DNA from 2 places in the Streptomyces sp. NPDC127129 genome. Region 1 is predicted to be linked to the other one. Evidence: predicted binding sites of a transcription regulator. Region 1 holds the regulator's gene; the other holds the start of a gene.
The links. The regulator HspR, encoded in region 1, represses chaperone genes until heat shock. The targets are predictions, from matches to a motif close to TTGAGNNNNNNNNNCTCAA.
Positions count from the first base shown of each region.

Region 2: lon (endopeptidase La) is a predicted target of HspR. The motif match lies at 1,442-1,460, and genes of this name have one in related genera.

Region 1 is NZ_JBHXTV010000006.1:333,321-337,281, forward strand. It holds gene dnaK (molecular chaperone DnaK) at 1-123, shown strand, start outside; gene grpE (nucleotide exchange factor GrpE) at 123-767, shown strand; gene dnaJ (molecular chaperone DnaJ) at 807-1,997, shown strand; gene ACFVGW_RS14590 (heat shock protein transcriptional repressor HspR) at 2,002-2,454, shown strand; gene ACFVGW_RS14595 (hypothetical protein) at 2,563-3,036, opposite strand; gene ACFVGW_RS14600 (helix-turn-helix transcriptional regulator) at 3,039-3,961, opposite strand, start outside.
Region 2 is NZ_JBHXTV010000012.1:249,498-253,458, forward strand. It holds gene lon (endopeptidase La) at 1-1,419, opposite strand, end outside; gene ACFVGW_RS24020 (DNA alkylation repair protein) at 1,621-2,271, shown strand; gene ACFVGW_RS24025 (RNA polymerase sigma factor) at 2,383-3,102, shown strand; gene ACFVGW_RS24030 (zf-HC2 domain-containing protein) at 3,152-3,412, shown strand; gene ACFVGW_RS24035 (hypothetical protein) at 3,429-3,961, shown strand, end outside.

The sequences.
Region 1 (3,961 bases):
GCCGACGCCCAGGCCGCGCAGGCCGCCGGCGGCGACGCCCCGCAGGGTGAGGCCAAGGCCGACGACGACGTCGTCGACGCCGAGATCGTCGACGACGAGAAGCCGAAGGGCGGCGCTGCCTGATGACGGAGGAGACCCCGGGCTTCGAGGAGAAGCCCGACGTCCCCTCCGGCGCCGACGACGCCGCCGAGGCCGCCGAGACCCCCTCCGCGGAGGAGGGCTCGGCGGCCCCGGCCGGGGACGCCGCACAGACGGCCGGCCTGACGGCGCAGCTGGACCAGGTCCGCAGCGCGCTCAGCGAGCGCACGGGTGACCTCCAGCGCCTTCAGGCCGAGTACCAGAACTACCGCCGTCGGGTGGAGCGTGACCGTGTCACCGTCAAGGAGATCGCGGTCGCGGGCCTTCTGACGGAGCTGCTGCCCGTGCTCGACGACATCGGCCGGGCACGGGACCACGGCGAGCTGGTGGGCGGCTTCAAGTCGGTCGCCGAGTCGCTGGAGACGGTGGCCGCCAAGATGGGGCTGCAGCAGTTCGGCAAGGAGGGCGAGCCCTTCGACCCGACGATCCACGAGGCCCTGATGCACAGTTACGCACCGGACGTCACCGAGACGACCTGCGTGGCGATCCTGCAGCCTGGGTACCGGATCGGCGAGCGGACCATCCGGCCCGCGCGCGTGGCGGTGGCCGAGCCCCAGCCCGGGGCGACGCCGGCCGCGAAGGACGAGAAGTCGGCGGACGAGGAGAGCGGTGGCCCCGAGGAGGGCTAGCGCGACGATCACCGGAGCGGTCCGGAAGGAGGGACGTCGATGAGTACGAAGGACTTCGTCGAGAAGGACTACTACAAGGTTCTCGGCGTCCCCAAGGACGCCACCGACGCCGAGATCAAGAAGGCGTACCGGAAGCTCGCCCGCGAGAACCACCCGGACGCCAACAAGGGCGACACCAGCGCCGAGGCGCGCTTCAAGGAGATCTCCGAGGCGAACGACGTCCTCGGCGACCCCAAGAAGCGCAAGGAGTACGACGACGCCCGTGCGCTCTTCGGCAACGGAGGCTTCCGTTCCGGAGGGCCGGGCGGCGGCAACTTCAACTTCGACCTGGGTGACCTCTTCGGCGGCGCCCAGGGCCCCGGCGGTGCGGGCGGCGGGGCCGGCGGCTTCGGCGGCGGTCTCGGCGACGTCTTCGGCGGACTGTTCAACCGGGGCGCGGGCGGCGGCGCGGGCACGCGTACGCAGCCGCGCCGCGGCCAGGACATCGAGTCCGAGGTGACGCTCAGCTTCACCGAGGCCGTGGACGGCGCGACCGTGCCCCTGCGGATGTCCTCCCAGGCGCCCTGCAAGGCCTGTTCGGGCACCGGCGACAAGAACGGCACGCCCCGGGTGTGCCCGACCTGCGTCGGCACCGGCCAGGTCTCGCGCGGCGGCAGTGGCTCGTTCTCGCTCACCGACCCGTGCGTGGACTGCAAGGGGCGCGGCCTCATCGCCGAGACCCCCTGCGAGGTCTGCAAGGGCAGCGGCCGGGCCAAGTCCTCCCGCACCATGCAGGTCCGCATCCCCGCCGGTGTCTCCGACGGGCAGCGGATCCGGCTGCGCGGCAAGGGCGCTCCGGGCGAGCGCGGCGGCCAGAGCGGCGACCTGTACGTGGTCGTGCACGTCGACGCCCACCCGGTCTTCGGCCGCAAGGACGACAACCTGACCGTCACCGTGCCCGTCACGTTCGACGAGGCGGCGCTCGGCGGCGACATCAAGGTCCCGACGCTGGGCGGCCCGGCGGTGACGCTGAAGCTTCCGGCCGGCACCCCCAACGGCCGGACGATGCGCGCCCGCGGCAAGGGCGCGGTCCGCAAGGACGGCACCCGCGGCGACCTGCTGGTGACGGTGGAGGTCGCGGTGCCCAAGGAGCTCGACGACAAGGCCCGTGAGGCCCTCGAGACCTACCGTGAGGCGACGGCGGGCGAGGACCCCAGGGCAGAGTTGTTCCAGGCCGCGAAGGGAGCTTGACCCGATGGACAGCAGACCGGGACGCAGCCGTAATCCGTACGAACTGACCGACGAGACGCCGGTGTACGTCATCTCGGTGGCGGCCCAGCTGTCGGGTCTGCACCCGCAGACGCTGCGTCAGTACGACCGCCTCGGCCTGGTCTCGCCCGATCGCACGGCGGGCCGGGGACGGCGCTACTCGGCCCGTGACATCGAACTGCTCCGTACGGTGCAGGCGTTGTCGCAGGACGAGGGCATCAACCTGGCGGGCATCAAGCGCATCATCGAGCTGGAGAACCAGGTCGCGGCGCTCCAGCAGCGGGTGGCCGAGCTGTCGGCGGCCGTCGAGGGCGCGGCGTCGGCGATGCGCCAGCGCGAGGCGCAGGTGCACGCCTCGTACCGGCGCGACCTGGTCCCGTACACGGACGTCCAGCAGGCGAGCGCGCTGGTCGTGTGGCGCCCCAAGCGCCCCGAGTAGTCCCGGCCGGAACCTTCTGTACGGCGAGGCCCCCTCCGCGAGAAGCGGAGGGGGCCTCGCCGTGCGTGCATGCGTGCGCGTGCATGCGTGCGTGCGGCGTTGCGCGCGCTACGGGATGAGTTCGGCCACGATGTTCGTCGCCGTGTCCCACCAGGGCGCCGCGCCCGTGCCGAAGGCGGCGGCGAGCGCGGTGCCGACGGCCCGGTCCAGCGGTTCGGGTCCGGCGCCGGGCGCCCACTCCGCGTCCACCTTGCCGTCCCCCGAGGACTCCAGGGTGCCCAGGGGGCGCCCGTCGCGGAGCAGCCGGCTCTCCACGTACGAGCAGGGCACGAGCCGGTAGCGGGTGCCCGAGACCACGGCGTCGACCCGGTACGAGCGCCGCAGGAGCCGCCCGCGGCCGGGCCGGATGCGGGCGGGCGCGCCGTCGGCGGTGAGGGTGAGCCGGCCGGCGGCGCGGGTGCCGATGGGGATGAGCGGGTCGGGCTCGTCGCCCGGCGCGCGCACGAGTTCCACGGTGGGCATGTCGTACCCGGAGACGCGCAGCGTCCCCGCGGGGCCGTCCAGGTCGATCTGTACGTACACGGTCAGTGTTCCTGCTCCAGGATTCCGGACTGGGCGATGAGGTAGCCGAGCTGCGCCCGGCTCCCGCTCCCGAGGGCGGAGGCGAGCTTGGCGATGTGGGCGCGGCAGGTGCGGACGTTCATGCCGAGCCGGCGGGCGATGGCCTCGTCGACGTGGCCCTCGACGAGGAGTTTGGCGATGGAGCGCTGGATGCCGCTGATGCCGTCCAGCGGCGGCTCGTAGGTGACCGGGTTGTCCAGGGGGATGGCCTGGAGCCAGAACTGCTCGAAGACGCCGACGAGGTACTCGACGAGGCCGGTGTGGCGCAGTTCCAGGGCGACCTGGCGGTCCCGGCTGGCGGGGACGAAGGCGACCTTGCGGTCCACGATGATGAGCCGGTCGATGATCTCCTCGAGCGTGCGGACCTCGACCGCGGGGCCGATGCGTTCGAGATAGGCCAGGGTGATCGGCTGGTGCCGTGCGGTGTGCTGATAGAGCGTCCGCATCTTGATGCCGCGGCCGAGGAGCGGCCTGACGCGGCGGAGGGCCTCGCCGAAGGTGTGGGCGCTGCGGCCGCTGCCGGGCTGCACGGTCAGCAGCTCGGAGGAGCATTCGGCCACCACGCGGTCCAGGGAGGTGTTGATCCTCGTGAGACCCTCCAGGACGGTGATCGCGTGGGTGGTCGAGGGGTCCTGGACGCTGACCGACATGAATGGCTCGAACGCGTCGGAGAGTTCGATGCTGAGACGCCTACGCTCCTGGATCTCCTTCTCGATCGGGAGCAGCAGTCGGGCCAGCGCGGCCGAGGGGGGAACCGGCCGGAGCCACTGGACGTCGTCGGGGTCGGGCCGAAGGAGATCGAGGTCCATCAGGCAGGGCGTCGATTCGATGTCCGACCGGGCGATTCGTCCCGTACGCAGGGCCTCTTTATAGACCCGTGTGCCCG
Region 2 (3,961 bases), on a different contig from region 1:
GAGTTCGACCTCCAGGTAGTGGTCGCGGAAGGTGTGGTTCTGCGCCGGGTCGAGGACTTCGAGGAGTGCGGCCGCGGGGTCGCCGCGGTAGTCGGAGCCGACCTTGTCGATCTCGTCGAGCAGGACCACCGGGTTCATCGACCCGGCCTCCTTGACCGCCCGTACGATCCGGCCCGGCAGCGCGCCGACGTACGTCCGCCGGTGGCCGCGGATCTCCGCCTCGTCCCGTACGCCGCCGAGCGCGACCCGGACGAACTTCCGTCCCATCGCGTGCGCGACCGATTCGCCCAGCGACGTCTTTCCGACACCGGGCGGGCCGACCAGGGCCAGGACGGCGCCGCCGCGACGGCCGCCGACGACCCCGAGCCCGCGCTCGGCGCGCCGCTTGCGCACCGCCAGGTACTCGGTGATCCGTTCCTTCACGTCGTCCAGGCCTGCGTGCTCGGCGTCGAGGATCGCCTTGGCGCCCTGGATGTCGTACTGGTCCTCGGTCCGTTCGTTCCACGGCAGTTCGAGGACGGTGTCGAGCCAGGTGCGGATCCAGGAGCCCTCCGGGGACTGGTCGCTGGACCGCTCCAGCTTCTCGACCTCCTTGAGGGCCGCCTCCCGTACGTTCTCGGGCAGGTCGGCGGCCTCGACACGGGCCCGGTAGTCGTCGGACTCGTCGCCGTCGGTCTCGCCGTTGAGGTCGCGCAGCTCCTTGCGTACGGCATCGAGCTGGCGCCGCAGCAGGAACTCGCGCTGCTGCTTGTCGACGCCCTCCTGGACGTCCTTCGCGATGGACTCGGCCACGTCCTGCTCGGCCAGGTGCTCGCGGAGCTGGGCCGTGGCGAGCTTGAGGCGGGTGACCGGGTCGGCGGTCTCCAGGAGCTCGACCTTCTGCTCAAGGGTGAGGAAGGGCGAGTAGCCGGAGTTGTCGGCGAGGGCGGAGACGCCGTCGATCTGCTGGACGCGGTCCACGACCTGCCAGGCGCCGCGCTTCTTCAGCCAGCTGGTGGCCAGCGCCTTGTACTCCTTGACCAGCTCGGTCACGGAGCCGGGCAGCGGGTCGGGCAGGACCTCCTCGACGACGGTTCCCTCGACCCAGAGAGCGGCGCCGGGGCCCGTCGTACCGGCGCCGATCCTGACGCGGCCGCGACCCCGGATGAGCGCGCCGGGGTCGCCGTCGGACAGGCGGCCGACCTGTTCGACGGTGCCGAGGACGCCGGTCCCGGCGTACGTCCCGTCGACCCGGGGCACGAGGAGCACCCTGGGCTTGCCGGCCCCGGAACGGGCGGCGGCCTGGGCGGCCTCCACCGCGGCGCGTACGTCGTTGTCGGACAGGTCCAGCGGCACCACCATTCCGGGCAGCACGACCTCGTCGTCGAGCGGCAGCACGGGCAGAGTGAGCGGCACGGACGCCATGGACTCAGCAGCCATGATCTCCCCTTCGGCAGTCAAGTTGAGCTATGTGGACTCAATGCACATGAGCCTTGGGTTGTTCCCCGAGCGGCGTTCGCTCTGAGCGATCGGGACACGGCAGGACGTATCGGTGTCGGCCGGCCGTAGGCTGGCTGCCACCGCGAGAAAGAGGAGACCCAGGTGACCGAGGTGACGACCGGGACGACGCGGGCGCGGGTCATGGCCGACCTGGCCGCGCTCGAGGACCCGAAGATGCGCGCGGCGAACGAGAAGCGCGGCGACGATCACGGCGTGAACCTCACCCGGCTGCGCGCGCTCGCGAAGGAGCTCGGGACGCAGCAGGATCTCGCCCGCGAGCTCTGGGCGACGGACGTCACCGCCGCGAGGCTCCTGGCGCTGCTGATCTGCCGCCCGAAGGCGTTCGAGCGGGACGAACTGGACACCATGGTGCGCGAGGCACGCGCCCCCAAGGTGCACGACTGGCTCGTGAACTACGTGGTGAAGAAGAGCCCGCACGCCGAGGAGCTGCGCCTCGCCTGGTCGGCGGACCCGGACCCCGTGGTCGCGAGCGCCGGCTGGGCGCTGACCGCCGAGCGCGTGGTGAAGAAGCCCGCCGGTCTCGACCTCGACGGACTGCTCGACGTCGTCGAGGCCGAGATGAAGGACGCACCCGACCGGCTGCAGTGGGCGATGAACACCTGCCTGGCCCAGATCGGGATCCAGCACCCCGGGCACCGCGCCCGCGCGGTCGGCATCGGCGAGCGCCTGGAGGTCCTCAAGGACTACCCGACCGCCCCGAACTGCACCTCTCCGTTCGCCCCCACCTGGATCGCCGAGATGGTGCGCCGCCAGGAGATCAGCAAGGCGTGACGCACGGGGGGCGGGGCACTCCGGGGCGGGGGTGGCTTCGCCTCGTACGACGGGCCGGCACCCGGCGTATCGGGAAAAGACACGCGGAACTGCAACCTCCGCACCCCTCCGATGCGTTCACCGGTCGTGACGACGAGTTATCCCGGGTGCGGGCAGTGCACCGAGGACCGGCCGGCGGTCGAGGACGACGGGTGCGACGGGCAGCTCGTCCACGCCGTCGCCGACGGCGACAAGGACGCGCTGTCCCGGCTCTTCGCCCGGCACGCAGGCCCCCTCTTCGCCCATCTCCTCAACCGCGGCTTCCCCGCCCAGACCGTCGAGGACGCCGTCCAGGAGACCTTCCTGACCGTGTGGAAGAGCGCCTCCGGCTTCCACGAGGGGAGCGTCCCCGCCTGGCTGCGGCGAATAGCCCACTGTCGTGCGATCGACCTCGAAAGGGCCGCCGGCCGCCAGCGGGCCCTCGCCGACCGGGCCCGCGAGCACACACCCGCCTCCGCCGGAGCCGCGCCCTCGGCGGAGGACTGCCTGCTGGCCTCATCGCCCCGTTACGCGGCCGTCGCCTACGCGCTCGCCGGGCTCCCAACCCGGCAGCGCGAGGTCATCGAGCTGCGCTACCTCCAGCACTACAGCGTCCGCGAGACCGCCGAGCGCCTGGCCGTCCCCGAGGGCACGGTCAAGGCCCGCGCAGCCCGCGGCTGCGCCCGGCTGCGCGAGTGGATCGTGGCCCAGGGCGAGGCGGAGTCGAGGGACGACGCCCGGGGGAACGGCGGCCCGGGCCCCGGCGGAGGAGGTGCCCATGACCGCGACCGGGTCCCCCGCCCCCGCCCCTGACCGGGCCCCCGCCCCCACTCCGCCCCCCACTTCCGAAAGCGGCCCCCGCATGACCGAGCTCTCTCCCCCCGCCACCCCCACCTCCGCGCCCGCCTCCGCCTCCGCGCCCGCACGGCATCGGCATCTGCCCGCGGACTGGGTGGGGGCGTACGCCCGCGGGGAGCTCTCCCCCGAAGTCCTCGGCCACGCCGAGGCCCATCTCGAACGGTGCGGGGCGTGCGCGGACGCCGTCGACCGGGCGGTACGGAGCGGGCCGCACGGTCCTCGCCTCGACGCCGCGCTCGCGACCCTGGTCAACCGGGTCGGGTGAGGGCAGGATCGTGGCCATGACGCTCAAGGGCGGTAACGCGAGGCTCTGGGCCGCGACGGCGGCACTGGTTCCGGTACTGGCACTGACCGGCTGCGGCGACCAGGCCACCCCACCGGGGCCGGCCGCGCCCCGGGAGGGAAGCCCGGCATCGGTACCGGCTCCGGACCGGACCGGCGACGTCTCCGCCCCGCCGGTCCCGACCGCGACGGACGGGACCGTGCGCAACGACCACGAGCCCGGTCCGCGCGAGGTCCTCGTCGAGGTGAACGTCAACGGCGGTCTCGCCGGCGTCCGCAACCAGCTGGTCGTCCACTACGACGGCAGCTACACCACCCGCTCCGGGACGGAGGAGCCGCGCACGGGCCGTATGACCGCCGCCGAAGTGGCCGAGCTGCGCGCGGCGCTGGAGGACCCGGCCTACGCGAAGGTGCCCGCCCGGCCGACGGGAGGCACGGTCCAGGACGGTTTCCAGTACGTCTTCACGTACCGGTACCGCGTCGTCGTCGCGGCGGACGGCGAGCGCCCTCCCGCCCTGCAGCGCGTCTTCGA